2 regions of the Brevibacillus sp. FW306-2-1A-C05A genome follow, and region 1 is predicted to be linked to the other one. Evidence: riboswitches for the same ligand, from Rfam matches in the RefSeq annotation. Region 1 holds a riboswitch; the other holds the start of a gene.
What was found. Region 1 has a riboswitch for lysine ahead of dapD (2,3,4,5-tetrahydropyridine-2,6-dicarboxylate N-acetyltransferase). Riboswitches for the same ligand answer to the same signal wherever they lie in the genome.
Positions count from the first base shown of each region.

Region 2: linked by a shared signal. The riboswitch ahead of AC3WJN_RS07480 (amino acid permease) and the one ahead of dapD (2,3,4,5-tetrahydropyridine-2,6-dicarboxylate N-acetyltransferase) in region 1 are both predicted to bind lysine.

Region 1 is NZ_JBYSWV010000001.1:499,174-506,371, forward strand. It holds gene AC3WJN_RS02570 (aspartate aminotransferase family protein) at 1-1,029, opposite strand, end outside; gene dapD (2,3,4,5-tetrahydropyridine-2,6-dicarboxylate N-acetyltransferase) at 1,044-1,754, opposite strand; lysine riboswitch at 1,872-2,061, opposite strand; gene AC3WJN_RS02580 (flavodoxin) at 2,217-2,660, shown strand; gene AC3WJN_RS02585 (GNAT family N-acetyltransferase) at 2,763-3,308, shown strand; gene AC3WJN_RS02590 (EcsC family protein) at 3,309-4,127, opposite strand; gene AC3WJN_RS02595 (hypothetical protein) at 4,157-4,351, opposite strand; gene AC3WJN_RS02600 (hypothetical protein) at 4,410-6,350, opposite strand; gene AC3WJN_RS02605 (class I SAM-dependent methyltransferase) at 6,649-7,198, shown strand, end outside.
Region 2 is NZ_JBYSWV010000007.1:30,650-37,847, forward strand. It holds gene AC3WJN_RS07455 (sulfite exporter TauE/SafE family protein) at 1-548, shown strand, start outside; gene AC3WJN_RS07460 (LrgB family protein) at 633-1,301, opposite strand; gene AC3WJN_RS07465 (CidA/LrgA family protein) at 1,298-1,669, opposite strand; gene cidR (cidABC operon transcriptional activator CidR) at 1,783-2,694, shown strand; gene AC3WJN_RS07475 (TolC family protein) at 2,860-4,050, opposite strand; gene AC3WJN_RS07480 (amino acid permease) at 4,106-5,548, opposite strand; lysine riboswitch at 5,662-5,848, opposite strand; gene AC3WJN_RS07485 (hypothetical protein) at 5,964-6,272, opposite strand; gene AC3WJN_RS07490 (CGNR zinc finger domain-containing protein) at 6,469-7,026, shown strand; partial or broken gene AC3WJN_RS07495 (inositol monophosphatase family protein) at 7,066-7,198, opposite strand, start outside.

The DNA of each region.
Region 1 (7,198 bases):
GGCGCTGAGCGGGATGCCGACCATCATGCCTTTGCCGCGGAGCGCCTGCAACTGTTCCGGGAGACGCGCGCGCAGCGATTCGAGGCCCGCCCACAAGTACGCGATCACTTCGTCCACGCTTGCCGCAAAAGCAGGATCGAGCAGCTCATCCAGCACCACGTTGCCGAGAGCCGCCGAAAGCGGCGACGGCGCAAAGGTCGTCCCGTGGTCGCCCGGCTTGAACTGGTTCATCAGCTTCGTTCCGGCAATCACGCCACCGAGCGGAAGCCCTCCGCCTACGCCTTTGGCAAACAAGATCAAATCCGGCGTCACGCCTGCGTGCTGGTAGGCAAACAGCTTACCAGTGCGTCCCATGCCTGTCTGGATTTCGTCCATGGCAAACAGCATGCCTTCCTCCTGGCAAATCGCCGCCACTTCGCGCAAAAACGGCTCCGACAGCGGCACGACCCCTCCAGAGCCGAGCACAGGCTCCATCAGGACAGCGGCCGGCTTCGCGTCGCGGCAAATCGCCCGCAAGCCGTCCGCATCCTCAGGGTCTAGCTCGTACACCGGAAAGTCCGGCTGCGGAAAATCCTGATACACATGGGCCTGTCTGGTCAGCCGCACCGCGCCCAATGTTCTGCCGTGAAAGCTGTTGCGGAGCACGACAATCCCTTCGCGCCCGGCCCCTTCTGCCTTCGTCCATTTGTGGATCATTTTGATCGCGGCTTCGGTCGCTTCCGCACCGGAATTTGTGAAAAACACTTTTCCCGGGATCGTCTGCTCCACCAGCCGCTGGGCCAACCGGATTGCCGGCTGGTTCAAAAATACGTTGGAAATGTGCAGGAAGCGCTCGCCCTGTTCGCGCAGCGCCTGGACGATCCGCGGATGGGAGTGGCCGAGCACATTGACGGCCAGCCCCGTAAACAAATCCAAATACTTTTTGCCCGCTGTGTCGTACAGGTAGTTGCCTTCCCCTTTTTCGATCGCGATCGGCAAGCGTTTGTAGGAAGAGACGATGTATTGTTCATCAAGCGTACGCCAGTCCATGTGAGCTCTCTCCCCTACAGTTGACGTAGCTCCTGCTTGATCTCCGTCTTGGAGCGAGTTTTGTCGTCGATCTGTTTAATCACGCGCGCTGGTGTACCAGCCACCACAACGTATGGCGGCACGTCTTCAATGACGACCGCGCCCGCTGCCACAACCGCGCCTTTTCCTACGCGCACGCCTTCCAGAACCACGGCGTTGGCACCGATTACGACGTCATCTTCCACTACGACTGGCTGCGCGGAAGGCGGCTCGATGACGCCTGCGATGACAGAACCAGCGCCGATATGGCAGTTTTTCCCGATCGTTCCGCGGCCGCCGACGACGACGTTCATGTCGATCATCGTGCCTTCGCCAATCACAGCACCGATGTTGATCGTAGCGCCCATCATGATGACTGCGTTGTTGCCGATCGTCACCTGGTCGCGGATAATCGCGCCTGGCTCGATGCGCGCCTGGATTCCTTTTGTGTCGAGCAACGGAATCGCCGAATTGCGGCGGTCGCTTTCTACTACGTAGTCTTCGATTTTGTCCGCGTTCGCAGCCAGAACCGGCTCGATTTCTTTCCATTCGCCAAACACAACGCCAGTCGTGCCTGTAATGAACGTCTTGGAGCTGGCACCGAAGTCAATGCCCTCCAGATTGCCTTTCACGTATAGTTTCACTGGTGTTTTCTTCTCGCTTTTTTGAATAAACGCGATAATTTCATTGGCATCCATCATGTTCACTGGTACATCCTCCTTTTAATAAAAAGCGTGCCTGTCAACGAGAGCGAACCGCTCCCCTGACTAAAAAAAGCAATGAGTGCATTCGCTATCTCATTGCTTTCCATACTGCCCAAGCAAATCGTAAATAGCGCTCCACAAACAGGCGATTGCCTTTTGTGACAGGATGCTCATTGTTCACGAATCACCCCAGCCGCTGCTATCCGAGGGGAACAGCAACAGCTTCGGCGCTTTAGCCTTTCCCTCTCTTCCCGCCCCCTGGCAGATTACGAAAAGATGTACTCATCTTCGGCGCACCTCTATTTAGACTTCCAATATTATAATTTCATTTTACTCTACCAAAATCAATCACTTGTGGCAACAGCTTTATGGAAAGAAAAATAACTGTTGACAACGAGAATCATTTTCATTATTTTATTTGTGTGAGAATGATTTTCATTATCTTATTTGGAGGGTTTACTTCTTATGAGCCGCATTTTGATGGTGTACGCAAGCATGACAGGAAACACGCAGGAAGTTGCTGAAGCAATTGCCGAAGGGATTCGTTCCACCGGAAAAGACCTGGAGATAAAAGAAGTCATGGATGCCACTGCCAAGGAACTGGAAGACTACGATGCCATTTTGCTCGGTGCCTATACATGGGGCGACGGCGATCTGCCAGACGAGTGCCTGGACTTTTACGAAGAGATGGACGATATTGATTTGAGCGGCAAAAAAGTCGCGGCTTTCGGTTCCTGCGACTCCGCTTACGAGCATGTGGGCGCTGCTGTAGATATTTTGCTGAAAAAAGCGAGCGAGCGCGGAGCGGAAACTCCACTCGAAGGTCTGAAAATCGAGCTGTCTCCTAACGCAAAAGAAGTAGAGATTTGCAAACAGTTTGGCGTTTCCTTCTCCGAGCTGCTCGGCTAAGACTAGCGCCGGAAAAGAAGTTGTCCAAAAAAATCCTTTTCAAGCAAGCGCTGTCATGATAAAATGTCGATCCATCTTTTCTCAAGAAGGAGGATTGATATCATGACGTTACATACGCATACGGTCTACTTGCGACCACTGCAAGCAAATGACGCAGCCGAGCTTCTGAAGCTTCGGCTGCGTAATCATGCCTTCCTGCAACCGTTCGAGCCGCTCCGCTCCGCCGCCTTCCTGACGCTGAGCGGTCAGGAGGCGCAAATTGCGCAAGCGGAGCAAGACTTTGCAGCAGGGACCGCCTTCGCCTTTGGCGTGTTTTTGCGCGACACGGACGAAATGATCGGCCGCGTCGCTCTGTCAAACGTCGTGCGCGGCGCCTGGCAAAACGCGACCATCGGCTACTTCATGGATGAAGCCTGCAACGGCAAAGGCTACACCACTGCGGCCGTACGGCTTGCGCTCGCGTACGCCTTCCAGGAAGCCGGGCTGCACCGGGTACAGGCCGCTGTCATGCCCCGCAATACTCCCTCCATCCGCGTGTTGGAGAAAAACGGCTTTCGCCACGAAGGGTTGTCCTTGCGCTATTTGCAAATCAACGGCGTGTGGGAAGATCACCTCCTATTTGCGATCACGGCAGAGGACTGGAGCTAATCATTCCTCTTTGTTTTGCTCCACGCGCAATCGCTCCAGGATTCGCCGCTTGCGGTACAGCATTCGCCCCGCTTCGGCGACATCCTGGACGGTTGAGCGATTCAAGTACGCCCCGAACAGGATGCCTGCAATCGGCACCATCTGAAACAGCTTTTTCCAGCCAAAATTTTCCGTGTACGTCACCACGACTTCCCGCCAGCCCTGCAATTGTGCCATGACGTCTTTTTGCGCAGCAGGCTCGTCAAAGCGCGACAGCTCAGCCAGTATCGCCTTTTTGCCGACGATATCGGAAGAAGCGAACTGCAGGCATTTGACCACGAACAGCCGCTCCCGCTTGTCCTCCGGGCGATAGCCGTAGCATAGCGCCATTTCTTGCAGCACTTTCAGCGACGTGCCGAGCAGCAACGGAATATCAAGCGCCAGCGTAAAAATGCCGCCGATGCCTGTCGTTGCGCCCTGTACCGTGGCAAAGGTCGCGCGCGATTCTTTCAGCTCGCGGGCAATCTCATCCATGAGGACGAGCGGTGCCCCTGCGACTTCTGCGGTCTGCGGAATGCCCGCGCCATCCCTTTCCAAGCGGGGAGCGAACTTGCTGTAAATCGCCGTATCCTGAACGAGATACGTTCCCCCTGTTTCCAGAAACGCGGCCATCTCGTCCACGGCTGTCCCCAGCTTTTCCCGGACGAAATTCGGCGTCATTTTATCGAGAAAAACGAACGGAAGCCTGCCGAGCTTTTCCCAGAACCACAAATCGTTCTGGTCGCGCTCCCATGCCTCCACCTCTTCCAATGCCTGCTGCAAAACCTGTCTCGACTCCATCTGCCGCAATCCCTCCCGGATCATTGCTTCTATGTTTCTTTGCCGCGCTTCCATTGGCATTGGTTGCGAAGCAGCGATTTGATATGCGCCCGCAGCTCCTCTGCCTGGGAAAAACGCGCAAATTCCTCACTGTCTGTTACGATTCCCAGCTTCAAATGTTTCACTTGTCCGTTTTCGACGCAAAAGCCGAACGCTTGCAGAATCGCAATCTGTTCATCCGTCATCTTGCTTGCCCCCCACCTTTGCAAAAACCCCCTTGCCACATGCAAGGGGGTCATCTGTTTATTTGACCTCTACGGTTAAGGTCATCGTTTGATTTCGTTCCGATTCACCCAGCTCTTTGTCGTATTTCTTGTATTTTTGCACGACCGAGCAAGTTTTATTGCGGAATGTGTTCGTTACTTTAACTGTGTAGACGCCAGGCTTGTTCTCGTTGTCTGCGATGATCGCTTTCAAATCGAGCGATTCATCGCCCTCGTCCACGTATTCCTCGTCCGTGTTCGGCTTCAGGCTTGCAATCTCTTTTCCTTCATAGAACACCTGAATCGCGTTTGCCGAGGAAATGGTTGCTCCGATGTACTCCTGGCGGGTGCCGATTGGCGTTTCGCCGTACGTCCAGACGAGATTCGGCATGTAGTAGGTGATCATGTCCTTGCCGCTTCCGTCTTTCAGCTTTTTGTTCCCGATCCGCTTCGCATACGTAGACGTCAGCCGAAGCTCGCTCAAGCTGTCCAGTTCCGCCGCCGAGCTGACTCTGACGGTTTGCCCATCGCGATATTCGTTGCCGCGACTGTTTTTCAAAAGAATCGGCCCTGGTGAGGGTGCCAGTCCTGCTTCATTTTTGGCGCAAACAGGGGCGGACGGGATCGGACGGGTGTCCTCTACGACCTGAATGTAGCCGCACCACGACTGACGCGGTTCGCGCTTGCTGTAATAGTTGACCTTGTAGCGGCCCGGCTTAAAGCTGGACAGCAGCAAAGCGGTATGGTCCCAGTTCAGCTTGGATTCATCCACGACGACGTTATCGACTGCCCAAAAGCCCGGCCCCTCGTCATCCGAAGCTTCACTGCCCTGCTCCACGTGCTCGGCAGCCGTCGCCAGCCAGATGACGTGCACCGGATTTTGGTAGAGCTTCACGGTGACATCGGACGAGTACAAGTTTTCCCGCTCTACCATCAACGAAGACTGCGCATTTTGCTGCATCAGCACATCCATCGTCGCTGTAGCGCTGGCAGAATCGCAGGAGTTCGGCGCACCGGGCACCTGAATTTTCACTTCCGTTGTCGAGCCTCCCCACAGATCGTCGGTGTTGGCGGCCTGATTCGGCTCAAAGGTGACGGACATGGTCATTCCCGCCATCATTTCCGGAATCACGACCTCGAAGTGCTGGGAGTCGGTCAAAGTTTGGCCTGTTCCGTTCACCGACCAGCGACCGGCAACCGGCGAATACAGTTGCACGACGCCTGGCGCCGCCGGAGCAGTCACTTGCTGTCCTTGGGCGAGCTTTTGGCCGCTCGCATCCGTTCCCATGTACAGCTCTGCCATTCCGATCCGAATGTGCGTCATCCAGGCGCTCAGGCTGCTGTCATCAGGCGTAAACACCAGATCGTAATTGCCAGTCGGCAGCGTGCCTGTCGCGAAGATTTTGGCCGGCACGGATCGGAGCTCCGCATTTGTCGTTTTGTTAATCAGCTTCCACGTTCCCGGAACCGTACTGGCAAAGCTGGTCGAGCCCATCATGCCAAAAATCGCGGTTTGGCTACCCGATGGAATCGCTGCACCTGTCGGCTTCTCCCCTTCGAAGATGCTCGGGTAGTTTTGCGCCTCTACTTGAAAGCGCACGTGCACGGTGCTTTTTTGCCCCTTGGCATCGGTTACAACGAACGTGAGGATGTGCGGTCCGGGAGACAATTTGGCGGCAGGAATCGAGAAGCGGGGCACCTGCCAGCGGAACGTGCTTTGCGAGGACTGCTGCTCGACCTGGTATTCCGGCAGCTCCACTCCATCGAGCAACACTTCGCTTCGATTGAGATTCGTGCCGCTCCCATATGTCGTTTGCACAAGATCGATATCAAGAGCGGTTTCAGGCGGGAGGATAAACTCGTCGTTTTTCACCCAGTTCCATCCGCCGGAGTCCTGGCCTGCTACCTGATAGTCGTTGAAGATAATCATATTGTGAACAGGCTGCGAAACGGGCTTGGATACTTGGCTGTTTTTTTTCATCGATGCTGTAGCCCCTGCTCCCATGGCTGGCGGAGCCGATACGCCCGACAAGAAAGTGCCGGTTGCCAGACACACAAGAAGTGCTTTTACAACCCATTTTTTCACGAAATGTCCTCTACCTTTCTTCATTGCTCGTGTTGCCACTCGTCTTTCTTCGACAAAAAGAGCGCAATCTCCTGTGTAGCTTGAAAATATTTCGTCGGGATTCGATATAGGTAATTCCTATTTAGTTCATAACTTTTATAGGATTGATTTATACCACGCAAGCTGGTAAAACAAGAACAAAGGGGTGAGCCAGGTGAGTACTACGAATCAATGGAACGCGAAGCTGTACGACGACAAGATGAATTTTGTTTCTGCTTATGGCAAAGGAGTTGTAGAGTGGCTGTCGCCGCTGCCGGGAGAGCGCATTCTCGATCTGGGCTGCGGAACAGGGGATTTGAGCGCACAGTTGGCGCAAGCAGGCGCAAACGTAACGGGCATTGACTTTTCGGCCAGCATGATTGCAGCAGCCAGACAAAAATACCCGCAAGTCGCCTTTTTCGTCGCGGACGCCCACGCTTACCAATCCGCGGAAACGTATGACGCTGTCTTTTCCAACGCTGCGCTGCACTGGATGAAAAAGCCGCGCGAGGTGATTCGCACTGTCTGGCATGCGCTCGCACCCGGCGGACGGTTCGTTGCCGAGTTCGGCGGAAAAGGCAATTGTGAGCACGTCGTCCAGGCGCTGCGCATCGCCTTGAGCCGTCGGAATCTTTCGGCAGACGAACGCTCTCCGTGGTATTTTCCCGCTGTCGGCGAGTACACGACGCTGCTTGAGGAGCAAGGCTTTCGCGTGACGCTCGCTT
Region 2 (7,198 bases), on a different contig from region 1:
ATTATCAGCTTGTTTTGTACATGGGCAGCGCGATCGTTGTCGGCAGCCTGGTCGGCGGATATGGGGGCAAATATCTCTCGGCTGACGCCATCAACGTCGTCTATGCTATTTTGGCGACGATTGCCGTACTGATGATGTTTATGCCCAAAAAAGCGATCGACGACAAGGAAATGGCCGACATCGCGTTCCATAAGCCTACGGCCGTAACCTCCGCGCTGATTGTCGGAGCCGCTTCCGGCATTGTCGGAGCGGCGGGCGCATTCATTCTCGTGCCGATTATGCTTGTCGTCCTTAAAATTCCTACGCGAGTTACTATAGCGTCTTCGCTTGCGATCACCTTTCTGTCTTCCATCGGCGCGACGATCGGCAAACTGATGGCGGGAGACGTCTTGTTCTGGCCTTCCCTCATCATGGTAATCGCCAGCGTGTTGGCTGCGCCGCTCGGAACTGCGGTCAGCAAGCGGTTGAACACGAAAAGCCTTCAGGCGATTTTAGCGCTCCTGATTTTGGGCACGACGATCAAAATCTGGACAGACCTCATCATGTGAAAAACGGACAGGTTTTCCGCGAAAGGGGGGACCTGTCCGTTTACGATCATCTGTTGCATCTGGTGTCAGCCAGCCAACGGGCTGTTAGACGAGAAGCGTCGTCGCCAATTGCGTGACCAGCGCCGCCAAAATCATGGAAATGCTCGAAACCGTCCCTGTAATCGGACTAATCTCAAACGCCTTGGACGTTCCGGCTCCATGTGCGCTCGTGCCGAGCAGCACGCCGCGGGCGATATCGTCGGAGATGCGCAAATAGGAGATGATGTACGGCCCGATGATCGAGCCGAGCAGTCCGGTCATCAGGACGAGCACAGCGGTGATCGAAGGGACGCCCCCGATCATTTGCGAGACGTTCATCGCAATCGGCGTCGTGATTGAGCGCGGCAAAAGGCTGTACAGCACCTGCTCGTCTGTGTGCAGCAAAAGGGCGAGTACGGCAGAAGAAACGACGGCCACCGCTGAGCCGGACACTACGCTAATCATGATTTGCGCAGCGTGTTTCTTCAATAAAGAGTAGTGTTTGTACAGCGGCACGGCAAACGCGATGGTCGCGGGCTGAAGCATGTACGCCAGCCATTTGCCGCCTTCATTGTAATCACGGTAAGAAAGATGAGTGCAAAGCAGCAGCACGACCAAAACGATTGGCGTAAACAATAGCGGCGAAAACAAGAGAATCGGTCTGTAGCGGTAAAGCCGCTTGGCGATCAGGTAAAGCGCGATGGTGAATAGAAAGCCGAGCAGTCCGATCATCATGAGCGCGAATGCTCCTTTCGCTTGGAAATGCTTTGGGCGATCAAGCCGCTGCACGCCATGACAAACGCCGTGCCGATGACGATAATCAGGACAATTTGCAGCCCTTCATGCAGCATCAAGCTTTGATACGAGACGATGCCGACAGACGGCGGAATGAAAAACAGTAGCAGCTCGGCCATAAGCCAGGCCGCGCCCGATTCGATCCACTCCAGGCGCAGCACTTTTGCCTGGAGCAGCAAAAACACGACAAACATCCCCAAAATGCTGCCGGGGATTTTCCAGCCAAGGACGGAGACGAGCAGGTTCATCAACGCGGACACGATGATGAAAAACGCCACTTGCCCCACGATGATAAGCAGTCTTTTCATGTTGGTCCTCTCCCTTTGTGAAAAGTGTACATCACCTCTTTTCATAGGTAAAATGCATATATAGAATGAGTATCATTCATCATATCTATAGATGAAGCGGAGGGAGCAGCGGGATGGACATTCGCCATTTGCAATATTTTTTGGAGGTAGCCCGCCACAGCAGCTTCACCAAGGCGGCAGAGGCGCTGTACATTACCCAGCCGACGATCAGCAAGATGGTGCGGAACCTGGAAGAAGAAATCGGTGTCGAGCTGTTTGAGCGAGTCGGCAAGCGGATTACGTTGACCGACGCGGGCTGGGTCTTGTTTTCCCAGGCAGAGGTGATGGTGAAGTCGTTTGAAAACATGAAGCTGCATCTCGACGATTTGATGGAGCTGAAGCGGGGGAGAATCCGCATCGGGCTGCCGCCGATGGTAGGGGCGAGCTTTTTTCCGCAAGTGATCGGGAAGTTTTGCGAGCAGTATCCGGGGATCGTGCTGGAGCTGCTGGAGGTCGGCTCCAAAAAAGTCGAGGCGGACGTGGCGTCAGGGATGCTGGACAGCGGCGTTGTTTTGCTGCCGACGAGTGAGGAGCTGTTTGAGTCTTACTCTTTTGTCAACGAACAGATTCGCGTAGTCGTCCACCCTACGCATGCGCTGGCCGGGCGGCAGGAGGTGTCGCTGGCCGAACTGGCAAACGAGCGGTTTTTGCTGTTTCACGAAGATTTTTCCTTGCACAACCGGATCATTGACGAGTGCGTGCGCGTAGGCTTCCACCCGACGGTCATCTACAAAAGCTCGCAGTGGGATTTTCTCTCGGAAATGGTGGCGGCCAACGTCGGGATCACCCTGTTGCCGCAGACGATTTGCCGGGAGCTCGATCCGCGGCGCTTTCACAGCCTCGCGCTGGTCAATCCGACGATCAAATGGCATCTGGGGATGATCTGGCGCAAAAACGCCTATTTGTCGTACGCCACCCGCGAGTGGATTCGCTTTACAAAAGAAATGCTGCCTTCTATAGAAAGAAAGGCTTCATCGCGAGGATGAAGCCTTTCGTTGCGCGGTCGGCCACAGCAGAACGACTGCAGGCTGACGACTGCTTCTTTGATTTATATAAAGGCAGCTTGGCCTTGAAAAGACGCCTGTCAAAGCTGGCGTAAAGCTTGGAAAAAGGAAGGAAAAATGAGATCGAATATTTCGTAACGCGAAATATTAAAGGCCAACCGATTGATTCAAGGTGCTGACAGCGATGTTGTATTGATAGAGAGAATCGGCTGCTTTTGTTTCAGAATCAAACAATTCAGCTTCTGTTTCGATCAGGTCGTTCAGAGATACTTTTTTGTTCGCATAATCGGTGAGTGTGGCGTGATAAGTTTTCCATGCTTCGTCTTTTGCGGCGGTGCTTTCATCCAGCGCTTTTTTTGCTGCGACCGCTTTTTCGTAGGCGTCGCTCACTTCCTGATCGACTTTTTGCTTGAGCTTTTGCAGCAGCAGCTCAGCTTTGCGCAATTCGTTGAGTGCGATTCTTCCTTTGTATGTGCTGATAGCGGCATACTCGGAGGTGTAGTCCAATTTTACCTGGGCAAACGCTCTCTCTGCTTCCGCTTTGACCATGTCAGGGCGTTTTTGGTAGGCGAGAGCTTTGGTTTCTTCCAGCGTTGGCAGCGGGGTATAGGAGAGTTTGCTGGTTTCCAGCAGCCATTGTCTGTCCCTTTTTTCGTTCAGCAATTCATTGAGCTTGGTTAATGCTTGCTTGAAGCTGTTTTCCAGCTCGGACAGCTTTTCTTTCGCAGCGCTGTCCTGGGCCCAGGTTTGGCGTCTGATGCTGTTCTTTTGCAGCTTGATTTTTTCTTCGAGCGCCCGCGCTTCAAAGTACGCTTTTTGTACTTGCATTTGCAAGCTGATTTTCGAAGCGTTATAGGATGCCTCGTCTACGAGCAATGTTTTTTGCGCCTTGGCTGTTTCTTCGTATTTTTTCTTTGCTTCATCCAGAGTATTGATGTCATCTTTCTTGATGGCGGCCTTATCGCGCAGCGTCATGAGGGTTTCGTAGCGGGTGTTGTCATACGTCAGCCGCAGCAGTTCCAGATCAACGTCGTTTTTCAGTGCCTGCTCTACGGCATGGTCGAGGGACAAGGGAACGATTTGGGTCTGTTCCGCTGCTGCGACGAGAGGTTCTTCCGCCAGAGCGAGATGAGCATTGCCTGCCAACAGCGCGGCAACCAGCGTGGTGCTGTAAATGTGCTTGGACAACCTGGATTTCATTATGCTACCTCCTATAAAAAGTAAGAAAATATAATGATAACGATTATCATTATCAAATTTCATGAACAGTATATATTTCCATGCGTTATTCGTCAATACGAAATATGAAAATGTGATAGGAAATATAGTTTGCGCCAAAAAAAAGATTCCCTGCGACGAGGGAATCTTGTAGAGAGTTGTTGCAACGCTATTTTTATTTTTCGTCCATGCTGAGATCGACTTTGTTCAGTGGTACCAGCTTGCTTTTTTTCGTGTATTTGTAAACCAGCCAGACGATCAAAAACAGCGGCAGTCCGATGTAGGAGACGAAAACGCCGTTCCAGTCGATTTCTCCGCCGATGAACGCGGAGTAGTTTTGGCCGATGATGACGATGCAGCAAATGATGAAGGCGAAGATCGGGCCAAACGGGAACAGCTTCGCCCGGTACGGCAAATCGCGCAGATCGCGGCCTTGCGCCAAGTAAGCTTTGCGGAAGCGATAGTGGCTGACGGCGATGCCGAGCCAGGCGATGAAGCCAGACATACCGGAGGCGTTCAGCAGCCACACGTACACTTCGCCATCGCCGAACAGCGAGGACAAAAACGCCAGCGCGCCGATGGCAGCCGTCATGATGAGGGCATTGACGGGGACGCCGTTGCGTGTCACTTTGGAAAACCATTTCGGAGCTTTGCCTTCCTTCGCCAGCACCCACAGCATACGGGTGGAAGCGTACATGCCGGAGTTCCCCGCCGACAGGACGGAAGTGAGAATGACTGCGTTCATTACGGAGGCGGCAAAGGCAAAGCCGGCTTTTTCAAACACGATCGTAAACGGACTGATGGCAATATCGGTAATGTCTCCGCTGATGAGATTCGGATTGTCGTACGGAACGAGCAGCCCGATAATCAGGATCGCGAAAATATAGAACAGCAAGATGCGCCAAAAAATCTGGCGAATCGCTTTCGGGATGTTGCGGGCAGGGTCTTCGCTCTCCCCGGCGGCCACACCGACCAGCTCAGTTCCCTGGAACGAGAACCCGGCAATCATGAACACACCGAGAAGGGCCATGAAGCCGCCGTTGAATGGCGCGTCGCCTTTGGTGAAGTTTTGGAAGCCGACTGCTTCGCCGCCCATGATGCCGAAAATCATCAGGACACCGATCACGATAAAGACGATGACCGTCATGACTTTAATCAAGGCAAACCAGTATTCGGATTCGCCGTAGCTTTTGACAGACAACAAATTCAGAGCAACCATCAGGCAGAGGAACAGGGTACTCCACAAAATGGCGGGAGTATCCGGGAACCAGTATTTCATAATCAGCGCCGCGGCAGATAGCTCGACGGCAATCGTAATCGCCCAGTTGTACCAGTAATTCCAGCCCAGCGCAAAGCCGAGGGACGGATCGACGAATTTGGTGGCGTAGGTGGAAAAGGAGCCGGATACAGGCATGAAGGCAGCCATTTCCCCCAGGCTGGTCATCAAAAAGTAAACCATGATGCTGATGGCGATGTAGGCGACCAAGGCTCCGCCCGGTCCGGCCTCGTGAATCGAGCCTCCACTTGCCAGGAACAGGCCCGTCCCGATGGAGCCGCCGATGGCGATCATCGTCAGATGGCGGGCTTTCAAACCACGTTGCAGTTGATTCTGTGACATATGCTGCTTGCACGACCTTTCTAAAAATTTGAGAAGGTCGGTCGGAAAAGAAAAAACCGCCAATAGCCAAAAAACGGCACAGGGCGGTATGATCCAATCCCCACCAAGCCTTCACTGAAGATAGCACACCACGTTTGCCCGGCAAGCAAACGTGACAGTTCTGTCCCTTTCGGGTACAGCCCCAGCCCATGCGCACAGAGATACGCCATGAGCTTCGGCGGCTTTTCCCTTTCCTGGAGTCATTGATTTCTTCTGAATCTCGTACAGGATGACATAAAAGCCGCGACCTCTACCCTCACCGTGAATGATGAGGATAACATGTATGAAATTGATTTATTTATCAACTATATAAGATTGACGGTTATTTATCAACGAAAAAAGTTGCGCTGCAAAATATTGGCATGGAGCGGTTTTGCTACAAAAAGGATCGGCGTGCAGGCCAGGAGCCTTGCAACTTGCGGATCTGCACGATTTGCCCTGTGTGAAAAGCGTCGTGCAAAATAATGCTCATCACGCTTTGCCCGGCAGGGATGCTCGGAAGCGGCTGGTCGAACGCTTCGTCTGACAGAGCGACGAGCTTTTCATGAATTTGGCGATGGACGGTTTCCATCCGCTGTACGGTGGCCTGCCAGGCTGCTTCGTCGTCGGGCGATCCCGAAGGCTGGAACGTGTCGTCGTTCGTCTCGGCGGTATTGATAAATTCCGTGCCGACGTGCATTCCCATTCGTGAACAAGCAGTTCCATCCGATTCATGTGGTTCCTCCTCGTCTGTCAAACAGATTGGTGAAACGTTATAATGGCAATAAGAAGCAGCTTGTAACCACCTAAATATTTTATGTTGGTTACGGATAGAGAATACCATACACAGGCTGAGCATACAAGAAGCAAAAGAAACGAAAAGCAGATGGGGGAAGAGTGGAGTGAACTGGCTGTGCATTGATTTTTTAAACAGTGATTGGCGCGATTGGCGCGGGTCTGGCCGCAGGGAAAATCGGCTGGCGAAGCAGGAATGGCTGGAGCAGCTTTTGCGGGAATACGCTTTGCACGCCCCATTGCCTATTGATGAGGCGAGTGCAGTGGCGCTGTTGCGTTTGCGCGAATATATGCGCAGTCTGCTGGAGCGGGTCGTGCGCGGGGAAGCGTTGCGGCAGGAGGAACTGGAGGAGCTGAATCAGACGCTCGCGAAGGCGCCTTTTCACGTTCGCGTCATCTCTGCGGGCAAGGAGAGCGGGTATGAGCAGGAGCTGGTCAGCGCCTCCAGCGGCTGGGAGCTGGTGATGGCCCGCATCGCGGCTTCCTTTGCCACGCTGCTGCTTCCTGAGCACGTGCAGCGCATCAAGATTTGCGACAACGAGGACTGCCGATGGGTGTTTTACGATGAAAGCCGCAATCGGGTACGCCGCTGGTGCGATGACAAAATGTGCGGCAATCTCATGAAGGTGCGCCGTTTTCGGGAGCGGCAAAAGGAGAAAAAGTAAGGAATCGGCCGTAAGCTTGCCGACGGAGAGATTCATCGGTTCCGAGAACGCAAACAGCGTGCCCAGGACGGATTCGGACAGCGCTGTTTTGGCCGAGACGCTAATTTTGCTGCCATTCAAAAAAGCGCCCTGTCTTGCAATGGCAGTAAACATCTCATCCCGGCAAGGGTCG